One region of the Thiofaba sp. EF100 genome, then DNA from elsewhere that is predicted to be linked to it. Evidence: predicted binding sites of a transcription regulator. Region 1 holds the regulator's gene; the other holds the start of a gene.
The links. The regulator sigma-54, encoded in region 1, starts transcription at its own class of promoters, with help from an activator protein. The targets are predictions, from matches to a motif close to TGGCANGNTNCNTGCTT.
Positions count from the first base shown of each region.

Region 2: a site for sigma-54 is predicted at 4,301-4,317, ahead of flgA (flagellar basal body P-ring formation chaperone FlgA). Genes of this name have one in related genera too.

Region 1 is NZ_JBAJEY010000001.1:586,676-592,023, reverse strand. It holds gene rapZ (RNase adapter RapZ) at 1-549, opposite strand, end outside; gene V6D91_RS02885 (HPr kinase/phosphorylase) at 546-1,106, opposite strand; gene V6D91_RS02880 (PTS sugar transporter subunit IIA) at 1,237-1,758, opposite strand; gene V6D91_RS02875 (RNA polymerase factor sigma-54) at 1,758-3,236, opposite strand; gene lptB (LPS export ABC transporter ATP-binding protein) at 3,315-4,055, opposite strand; gene lptA (lipopolysaccharide transport periplasmic protein LptA) at 4,052-4,570, opposite strand; gene lptC (LPS export ABC transporter periplasmic protein LptC) at 4,551-5,126, opposite strand; gene V6D91_RS02855 (HAD-IIIA family hydrolase) at 5,123-5,348, opposite strand, start outside.
Region 2 is NZ_JBAJEY010000003.1:46,300-51,647, reverse strand. It holds gene V6D91_RS07000 (arsenic resistance protein) at 1-487, shown strand, start outside; gene gltX (glutamate--tRNA ligase) at 566-1,993, shown strand; tRNA gene V6D91_RS06990 (tRNA-Ala) at 2,040-2,115, shown strand; tRNA gene V6D91_RS06985 (tRNA-Ala) at 2,133-2,208, shown strand; gene V6D91_RS06980 (hypothetical protein) at 2,313-2,504, shown strand; gene V6D91_RS06975 (hypothetical protein) at 2,517-2,993, opposite strand; gene flgM (flagellar biosynthesis anti-sigma factor FlgM) at 2,993-3,301, opposite strand; gene flgA (flagellar basal body P-ring formation chaperone FlgA) at 3,565-4,290, opposite strand; gene V6D91_RS06960 (chemotaxis protein CheV) at 4,553-5,348, shown strand, end outside.

The DNA.
Region 1 (5,348 bases):
GCCGAAGGATTGCAGCAGGAGTGAAAGCCCGCGCTGCTCCTGCTCCAGCAGGCGGGCGCGCAGCAGGGCGCGCAACTGGTGGATGTTGCTGCGTGAGGTGTCGATGATCAGGTCGGCCGCCTCGCGCAGCGGGGCGAGCAGTTCCGCTTCCGCCAGTAAGGCTTCGTCCAGCGGCAGGCCTTCGCGCCCCAGCGGGTGCAGGCGCCGGGTTTCGCTGAAGCGGCGCAGCAACACCTTGTGCTCGGCGTGCAGGAACAGCAGTTGGATCTTCAGTTCCGGGTGCCCTTCGCGCAGCCGCGCCAACTGCTGGTGCAGGTGGCGCAGTTCGCTGACCCCGCCGCGGACGTCGATGCCGATGGCGGCGCGCTCCTGGGGGGCCATCGCCTGCTCCGGATCCAGACTGAGGGGTTGCAGCAGGGCAGTGTCGACGAAGGCCGGCAGCAGGGCGAGGGGGAGGTTGTCGACACAGTAGTAGCCGGCATCCTCGAGGGTGTGCAGGGCGATGGTCTTGCCCGAGCCGGAGAGGCCGCTGACGATGACCAGCTTCACAAAGGTTCCTTGCCGAGGTGTTTTCCGAGGCGGCGGGAGAGTTCGTGCGCGGCATTATAGCCGATGCCGTCCCCGGTGCCGCATGCCTGTAGACGGGCCGCCGTCTCCACCAGCAGGGCGAGGTTGCGACCACCGCGTACCGTCAGAGGAAGCTCGGGGAGGGTGGCATCGCCCAGGCGGTAGTCGCGCCAGGCCCCTGCGAGGCGATCTTCAGGGCGGGATGGCGCGTCCTCCAGCCGGATGATGAGGTCGAGCGGATGCTCAGCGCAGACGGCCTGTTCGCCAAACAGGCGCCGGACGTTGAGGATGCCGAGCCCGCGCACCTCGAGGAAGTCCTGCAGGGGAAAGGGGCAGCGGCCCAGCCAGCGGCCATCGGCTGCGGGGAGGAAGATGGGGGCGTCATCCGCGACCAGGGCGTGGCCGCGGCTGATCAGGTCGAGGGCGAGTTCGCTCTTGCCGATGCCCGCTGAGCCTAAGATCAGCACGCCGAGGGAGGTGGCGGATGCCCCTGATGCGTCGGGTTCTCGATGGCCATACCCCGAAAGGGCTTCCGGCATGGATGCCGGGGGAAACAACGAGGAAGGCCCAACGCATCGGGGCGTGTCCCCAGGGGGCGGCACCCGCAGGGCGAGAAAGACGCCATGCAGGCTGAGGATGCCTGCGGCTGAGGCCGACTCCGGGGCAGGGTCAGGGGGGTCCGTGCTCATGTTCTTGCTGCGTGCCACTGCCGGAAGCGTCCTCCACGCTGGCTACTTTGCGGGTCAGCAGGCTGAAGGCAATCTCGCTGTTCTGCGCCTGGCGGATGGCGGTGCAGAATTCGGGGTCACTGAAGCGGCGGGCGAGCTGGCCGAGGATGGCCAGGTGGGCCTCTTCCCCGCCTTCGGGGACGAGGATGGCGAAGATCAGGCTCACCGGGACGCCATCCGGGCTATCGAAGTCGATCCCGTTCTCAAGGCGCATGAAGGCGCCCACCGGGGCCTTGAGGGCGGGCAGTTTGCCGTGCGGGATGGCGATGCCGCGGCCGACGCCGGTGCTGCCGAGCCGTTCGCGGGCCAGCAGGGTATCGAAGATGGCCCACGCTTCGAGCCCTTCCTGGGCGCCGGCGACGATCTGGCTGACGAGCTCAAGCGCGCGCTTCTTGCTCGAGCATTCCTGGTCGAGCTTGACCCGCTCGGGGGTGAGGATGTCGGCAATGGTCAGGGTCTTCATCAGCAGAGACGCTTGCGCTCGTTGGAGGGGGGGATGCCGAGGGACTCGCGGTATTTGGCGACGGTCCGACGGGCGACGTTGATGCCTTCGGCCTCCAGCAGCTGGGTGAGACGACTGTCGCTCAGCGGCTTGTTGGCCGGTTCCTCCGCCACCAGCTGCTTGATCCGGGCGCGGATGGCGGTGGAGGAGGCCTCTCCGCCATCCGCGGTGCCCACGTGGCTGGAGAAGAAGTGCTTGAACTCCACCACGCCGCGCGGGGTGTGCATGTACTTGTTGGTGGTGACGCGGGAGATGGTCGACTCGTGCAGTCCCAACTCCTCGGCGATCTCGCGCAGCACCAGGGGGCGCATGGCGGCCTCGCCGTGCTCGAAGAAATCCTGCTGGCGGCGCACGATGGCCTCGGCCACCGCGAGCAGCGTTTCATTGCGGCTCTGCACGCTCTTGATGAACCAGCGCGCCTCCTGCAGGGCGTTGCGCATGTAGTTCATGTCCTCACCGCGGCGGCCGCGCTGGATGAGGCCGGCGTACAGGTTGTTGATGCGAAGTTTGGGGGTGACCTCGGGGTTGAGTTCGACCCGCCACTGCCCTTGGATGCGGCGCACGATCACGTCCGGGATCACGTATTCGACGTCCTGACTGCGCAGTTCGGCGCCGGGGCGTGGGTTGAGTCCCTGCAAGACCTGCAGGGCCGCCTTGAGGGCCTCGGCGTCGATCTTCAGCAGGCGCTGCAGGCGGACGTAGTCGCGGCTAGCCAAAAGGTCGAGGTGTTCGAGCAGGCGCGCGGCATCGCTGTGGGCCGGGGTGGGGGCCTCGACCTGTCGCAGCTGGATCGCGAGGCATTCGCCGAGGTCGCGCGCCGCGACGCCGGGCGGGTCGAACTGCTGGACGAGGTGGAGCATGGCCTGCGCCTCGTCCAGCTCGACATCCGGCAGGTCCCGACGCAGGCCCTCGACGATGCTCTCCAGGGGCTGCTCGAGGAAGCCGTCCTCGTCCACGGATTCGATGATGGCGGTGGCAATCTGTTGGTCGCGCGGTGAGAGGGGGGTGAGCAGCATCTGCGAGAGCAGGTGGTCGTGCAGGCTTTCCTGCCCGCTGCTGGTGTAGCTGAGGAAGTCGCGCTCCTCGTCCTCCGCGCTGCCCTTGCTGTAGCTGGTGCTGCCGTCGGCTTCGAAGATGTCATCCCAGCGGCTGTCGAGGGGCAGCTCCTCGGGCATTTCCTGGCGCGGGGCCTCGAGGTCGAGGGTGGTGTCTGCCTCGTCCAGGCGGGTGGTGGGCAGGGCCTCATGGGCTTCGATGGCAGCCGGCTCGGTCTCCTCGCCGCTCTCGTCTTCGATCTCCAGCATGGGGTTGGCCTCGATGGCCTGCTGGATCTCGGTCTGCAGTTCGAGGCTGGAGAGCTGGAGTAGCCGGATGGACTGCTGCAGCTGGGGGGTCATCGCAAGCGATAGCCCCTGTCTGAGCTCGAGTCCGGCCTTCATGCCTGCATCAATGGGATGGTCATCATGGCGTCATTCTAGCGCGAAGCGTTGGCGGGGTATGCAGTCTGAGCGTCATGCTCACAGGCTGAACTGTTCGCCAAGGTAGACCTCGCGCACGCGCGGGTCGGCGAGGATGGCCTCCGGCGTGCCCTCGGCCAGCACCCCCCCGGCATGCATGATGGTGGCGTGGCTGCAGATGCGCAGGGTCTCGCGCACGTTGTGATCGGTGATCAGCACGCCGATGCCGCGTTCGGCGAGGTGGCGGATCAGGCGCTGGATGTCCAGCACGCTGATCGGGTCCACCCCGGCGAAGGGCTCGTCGAGCAGCAGGAAACGCGGCTCGGCGGCCAGGGCACGGGCGATCTCGACCCGCCGCCGTTCGCCGCCGGACAGGCTCAGGCCGAGGCTGTGGCGCACGTGGCTGATGTGCAGCTCTTCGAGCAGTTGGTTGCAGATCGTCTGCCGATCCGAGGCGCGGCGTAGATCCGCTCGCAGTTCGAGCACGGCGAGGAGGTTGTCCTCCACGGAGAGCTTGCGGAAGACGGAGGGCTCTTGCGGCAGGTAGCCGACGCCGAGGCGGGCGCGGGTGTGCATTGGCAGGGAGGAAATATCCTGGTCGTCGAGCAGGATCTTCCCGCCATCCGGCTTCACCAGGCCGGTGATCATGTAGAAGCTGGTGGTCTTGCCCGCGCCGTTCGGTCCCAGCAGGCCGACGATCTCGCCGGTGCGTACCTCGAGCGTCATGGCGTGCACCACGGTGCGCGCGCCGTAGCGCTTGTTCAGCCCCTCGGCGCGGAGGGTGTGGCCGGGAGTGCTCACGGTTTCTTGCCCTCGCCGGCACTGCGCGGCTGCAGGGTCATGCGCACGCGGTCGCTGCCGCCGGCACCGGCGTCCACCACTTCGTTCTTGAGGTGGTAGACGATGCGCTCGCTGGCGAGGGTGTCGCCGGCCCGCTCGATCCGCGCCTGGCCGCTCAGGGTGATGATCTCGTCGAGGGCCTGGTAATCCATCCTCCGGGCTTCGCCGCGGATGGGCTGGCCCGCATCGTCGCGGTCCTGGTAGATCACGGGACGCCCTTCGAGGATGGCGCGGTCGAACTGGCCGTCGCGCAGGTGGATGGTGGCCTTGTCAGCCGTCAGCGTGAGCTGGCCCTGGGTGATGATGACACGCCCCTCGTAGGTGGCCTCGCCGCCCTTGTAGTCGGTGTGCTTGCGGTCGGCCTCGATCGAAAGCGGCAGCTTGCGGTCGGCGGAGGCCGCGTGGGCCTGGGGCGTGAGCCACAGCGGGGCGAGGAGCAGGGTGGCGAGGAGGATCTTAACGACGGGGCGGTTCATGGCGATCATGCACGCGGCCTTCCTGCAGGAGCAGTTGTTGAGTGAAATCGGCGGAAAAGGCCGCTGCCTGGCTTTGCCAGTGCAAACCTTCCGCCGTCATGGGTTGTTGACTTGCGGCGGTGCGCGCGACGAGGTCGAGGGCCACGTCGCGCGCTTGCAGCCGCAGGGCATCGGCGGGTGGGACCTGCTCGCGGTCGAAGGTCACGGCTCCCTCGAGCCACGCGTGCCTGCGGTCGTCGTCGAGGCGGGCCTGCTCGGCGCGGAGATGCCACATCCCCTGCTCGCCCTCCCCGGGGTGGACGAGCAGTTCGGCCTCGCTCAGCAGGTAGGCACCGCTCTCCGCCCGGTGTTCCAGGTGGGTGCCGAGGGCCTCGTAGGCGATGCGCCCCTCACGGTCGAACAGCCAGGCGTGTGGCTGGGTGAAGCTGTGGTCAGCGCCATGCAGGCGCGGTGTGGCTGTGGGCAAGGGGCGCTGCAGGGCGCCGTTGGCCAGGACGGCCAGTAAGGCGGCCCCGCCAAGCAGGCTCCAGAACAGTGCCTCTTGCCGGAATCTCATGCCAGGTAGCGCGCCAGCAGGGCATCCAGCCTGCCCTGGGCCTCGAGGATCAGATCGCACAGGTCACGTACTGCGCCCTGGCCGCCGCCATGCTCGGCAATCCAGTGGCAGTGACGTTTCACGATGCCGGGGGCGTCCTGCACGGTGGTGGCGAGGCCGACCCGGCTTAAGACCGGCAGGTCGATCACATCGTCGCCCATGTAGGCGACCTGTTCGTGCGCA
Region 2 (5,348 bases), on a different contig from region 1:
CCTTTCGATCGTGCTGTTGCCGCTGATGGCAGCGGCGCTGCTGGAGCGATGGATCGAGGCCCGGCCGGGGCGGGCGGCGATCCGTGAGCGCCTGGCGTGGTGGCCGGTGCCGATCCTGGCCGTGGTCGTGTTCCTCATCGCCGCCGCGCAGGTCGGTGCCGTGCGCGATGCGCTGGGCCTTCTGCCGGAGGTCATGGCCCTGTTCGCCGCGTTCCTGGTGCTTGCGGCACTCGTCGCCAAGGGGCTGGCGGGCCTGCTGAGGTTGCCGGCCGACCAGGGGCGCACGCTCGCCTTCAGCTTGGGCACGCGCAACTCCTTTGTCGTCCTGCCACTCGTTCTTGCCCTGCCCGCCGGCTGGGAGGTCGCCGCCGTGGTGATCGTAGCGCAGTCCCTGGTCGAGCTGTTCGGCATGCTGCTCTATCTCTGGTGGGTGCCACGGCGGCTGTTCCGTTCGAGCGAGGGGGGCGGTAGGGGGGAGACGCCCTGACCCCCTTCCGGCTTTGCTAAACTGCGCATCCTCGTCGCTCGCGCTGCGAGCCTGGCATCCCTATCCTTCGAGCCCGTCATGAAGAAGATTCGCACCCGCTTCGCCCCCAGTCCCACCGGTTACCTGCACATCGGCGGCGCACGTACCGCGCTGTTCTCCTACCTGTATGCACGGCGTCACGGCGGCGACTTTATTCTGCGCATCGAGGATACCGACCTCGAGCGCTCCACGCCCGAGTCGGTCAACGCGATCCTCGAGGGCATGACGTGGCTCAACCTCGAATACGACGAGGGGCCGTTCTACCAGACCCAGCGTTTCGATCGCTACAAGGAAGTCATCCAGCAGCTGCTCGCCAGCGGCCATGCCTACTACTGCTACATGCCGCGCGAGGAGCTGGATGCCCTTCGCGAGGCGCAGATGGCGCGTGGCGAGAAGCCGCGTTACGACGGCCGCTGGCGCCCGGAGCCCGGCAAGGTACTGCCCGAGCCGCCGGCAGGGGTGCAGCCCGTGGTGCGCTTCAAAAACCCGCTCGACGGCGAGGTGGTAATCGAGGACATGGTGCGCGGGCGGGTGGTTATCCGTAACGAGGAGCTGGATGATCTGATCATCGCCCGTTCGGATGGCACCCCCACCTACAACCTGACCGTGGTGGTGGACGACTACGACATGGGCATCACCCACGTCATCCGCGGCGACGACCACCTCAACAACACCCCACGCCAGATCAATATCTTCCGTGCCATGGGGGCCGAACCGCCGGTGTATGCCCACCTGCCGATGATCCTCGGTCCGGATGGCGCCAAGCTCTCCAAGCGCCACGGTGCGGTGAGCGTGATGCAGTATCACGAGGAGGGCTATCTGCCCGAGGCCCTGCTCAACTACCTGGTGCGTCTTGGCTGGTCCCACGGCGATCAGGAGGTGTTCAGCCGCGAGGAGATGATCCGCCTGTTCGACGTGGCCGATGTCAACCAGTCCGCCTCGGCGATCAACCCGGACAAGCTCTTGTGGCTCAACCAGCACTACCTCAAGACCAGCGATCCATCGCACGTGGCCCGCTACCTGAGCTGGCATTTGGGCAACCTTGGGGTTGACCCCGCGGAGGGGCCGGCACTGGAGGACGTGGTCGTTGCCCTGCGCGAGCGCGCCCGCACCCTGGTCGAGATGGCTCAGCAGGCGGCCTGCTACTTCCGCGATGAACTCGGTTACGACGAGGAGGCTGCGGCCAAGCACCTGAACGCCGCGGCTGAGCCCATCCTGCGTGCTGTGGTCGAGGCCCTGGAGCAGGTGCAGGACTGGCGCGTGCCGGTGCTTGAGACCCTGATCAAGGACCTGGTCAAGGCGCTCGGCATCAAGTTCCCCCAGCTCGCCCAGCCGCTGCGGGTCGCCCTGACCGGCTCCACCGCCTCGCCGTCGATCGACACCACGCTCGCCCTGGTTGGACGCGAGCGCAGCCTTGTACGGCTGCAGAAGGCCATTTCCTTCATCGAGGCGTCAAAATCGGCTTGACGATGCCGGGATGGGTGCGTAAGATGCGCACCCATCCCAACGCTGTGGGGCTATAGCTCAGCTGGGAGAGCGCTTGCATGGCATGCAAGAGGTCGACGGTTCGATCCCGTCTAGCTCCACCATCCAATTTCCCGTTTTCGGGGCTATAGCTCAGCTGGGAGAGCGCTTGCATGGCATGCAAGAGGTCGACGGTTCGATCCCGTCTAGCTCCACCAAACACCCAAAGGCCCGAATGCAAGCATTCGGGCCTTTTTGTTTCCGGGCTTTCCCATTTCGGCCTTCGATGGCAGGCTGGCGGAATCTTACACAGGAACGAACCATGAACCGCGCCTTCAAGATCATGCTCGTGCTCGGCATCATCCTTACCCTCGTCGGGGTGGGGGTCGGCTTCACGGCCATGTTCATCGATGCCGAGAGCGAGCTTGCGGTCTACTTCATCGGCATCGTGCCGGTCGGCTTCCTGCTGACCTTTGCCTCCCTGACCGGCTGGATCCTGGCCGGGGGGAAGTAGCCCGAGGGGGAATCAGGCGGAGCCGAGGGTCCGGCCGCTGGGCGGGGTTTCCCGCTGGCCACTCGGGCCGTAGAGGGGAGGTTGCGCCGGCAGGACGCCAAGCAGGCCAAGGCCCGCATAGATGCTGGCTGAAGCCTTGTGAAGGACCTGGGCGTGCTTGCGGTTGTTGAGGGCGACCAGGGGGAGTCTTTCCCGGATGGATTCCCACAGCGGTGCGAGATCAGCGGATGGGCAAGAGCCCAGCGCATCGTTCATTTGGTTGGTGCCGAACCCGAGCATCTCCAGGGCCTGGGTCCTGAGCGTCTCGGCCTCAAGCAGGCGGTCAAGCTGCTGGCTGTAATGCTGCAGCAGCTCCGGGGGCAGGGTGTTGCGGGGGAGCGCGTCATCGAGCCTTCCCTGAAGCTCGGCCAGTTGTTCTAGTCCGGCATGCAACCCCTCCAGCGCCGAGCGCAGGAAGGTGCATGGCGAAGGCGGTGTGGATTCCGTCATCACGCCTTGCCGAGGGATGACTCGAGCTCGATGAAGCGGTTCGCGATGCGCTGGGGATCGATGGCGTAGCGCCCTTCGGCGATCAGCGCCTTGATGCGCTCCACCTTGGCGCTGTCGAAGGCGGGGGTAGCAGCCATCTCGCGGCTCGCCGCCGTGATCTGACTGCCCGTTTCGGTCAGAGTGATGCTGTCTGCGGCCGCTTCGCCAGTCGGCTTGCTGTTGCCGGCGGCCGAACCTGCGCGGCTCCGCTCGCTGATGGATGTCTCCAGCGGACGGGGGCGGCCTGTCAGGTTGTCGATACTGGTCATGTGGGTTCTCCCCGGGCGTCATGCCCCTTTTAGTAAGCAGTATATCGGAAGCAGCCGCGGAAACTTTAGCAGGCCGTTGAAAGCGTTTTTCAGCGGCCTGCTAAAGCAAGCCCAAGGATGGCTTTCACGAAGGTCAATCACGATAAGTGGTTGATCTTCGGGGGCCATCGCGGACATGTGCCGCGACGAGATGAGTTGAAAAAGGGCGTCATGCCCTTTTTCAACATCCTGTTATGGGCAGAGGCGACATTGTCGGCGGCGCCTCAAAACACGATCTCCACTTCGCCGGCACCGCTGATGATGGCTTCGACGACGCGTCCGGAACTAAGGTTCCGCACCGGGATGCGATCCCTCAGCCCTCCGTCGCGCATGGCCTCGCCCATCATGATCACCTCGAAGGCCCCCGGGCGGGCGACGATGCGCACCTTGTCGCCCTTGTTGACCAGGGTTGGAGCCTGTAGATTGGACGTGCTCAGGATCTCTCCGCTGGCCAGCGGCCGCTTGGCGAGCATGCCGGCCAAGGCGTGAGGATCGGTGAAGAATCCGTCCGTCAGGCGTGTGATGTCCCTCTCCTGGAGTTCAACATCAGCGAGGTTGACTGGGCTTCCCTTGGGCAGGGGGCGGTTCGCGATGACTACCGGGCGGAAGACTTTGATCCGGGCCGAGACATAGATCTTCCACGGGCTGCTGCCTTCGCAGCGCACGCCCACGGTGAGCGATCCGCCGCCGAGCTGGCTGCCGGGGGTAAAGGCCTGCAGTGGCTTGTCGCATTCGGCAAGGCGCAGCCTTGGGTCCAGCGGGTTGATCTGGACCTCCCTGCGCATGTCCGGGCGGGGCGGCAGGGATTCGTCGATAAATTGGCGGACGGTGGCGTTGATGTCGTCGAGCGAATGGGCAGCATGGGCGATCGAGGGGACGAACAACCCCTGCCAGGCCAGCAGTGCTGCCAGCATGCCGAGATTTGATGGGACAAGGCTGCGGATATTCATGCCAAAGACCTTGCACATTGCGGGCCAAGATCGGATGTGCTCAAGTTGCAGGCATGTGTGCCGACATGATCCATGACCTCACAGGCCGTTGAAAACCGCTTTCAACGGCCTGTGAGGGCAGGCCAAGGATGGCTTGCACGAAGATCAATCACGATAAGTGATTGATCTTCGCGGTCTGTCGCGGACATGTGCCGCGACAAGACGAGTTGAAAAACGGCACGATGCCCTTTTTCAATATTCTGCTCATTCATGGAACCTGTGCATGAAAGATGTTTTGGCAACGGTTGACTCCCGGACCAAGCTTGCGGGGCATAACCGTCTTGAACTGCTGATCTTCGGCCTGGATGGCAAGCAACGCTTTGGCATCAACGTCTTCAAGGTGCGGGAAGTGCTGCGCTGTCCGCCTCTGACCCCGGTCCCCAAGGCCAATCCGGCCATCAAGGGCATTGCCGACGTTCGTGGTCACACGCTCACCATCATCGATCTTGCAGAGGCCATCGGCATGCCCGGGGTGGCGCCGGAGGAGATCGAGAATGCCTTCGTCATCATCACCGAATACAACCGCGCCGTGCAGGGCTTCCTGGTGCGCTCGGTCGACCGGATCGTCAACCTGAGCTGGCAGGAGATCATGCCGCCTCCCGTTGGCACCAGCGCCACGAACTACGTGACGGCGGTGACGCGTGTGGACGGGCAACTGGTGGAGATCATCGATGTCGAGCAGATCTTCAGCACCGTGGTCGGCATTTCGACGCATATCTCCGAGGACCTGATGCACGAGGTCGTGCAGACCGGGCCGCATGGCAACATGAAGGTGTTGGTCGCGGATGATTCCTTCGTGGCGCGTAACCAGGTCAAACATACCCTGGATGAGATGGGGCTGCCGTCGGTCCTGGTCAAGAATGGCGCCGAGGCGCTCAATCTGCTCAAGAAGTGGGCCTCCACGGGGAGCGACCAGCTGGACCAGCTGCTCATGGTGATTTCCGATATCGAAATGCCGATGATGGATGGTTACACCCTGACGTCCGAAATCCGCCGCGACGAGCGCCTGCAGAATCTCT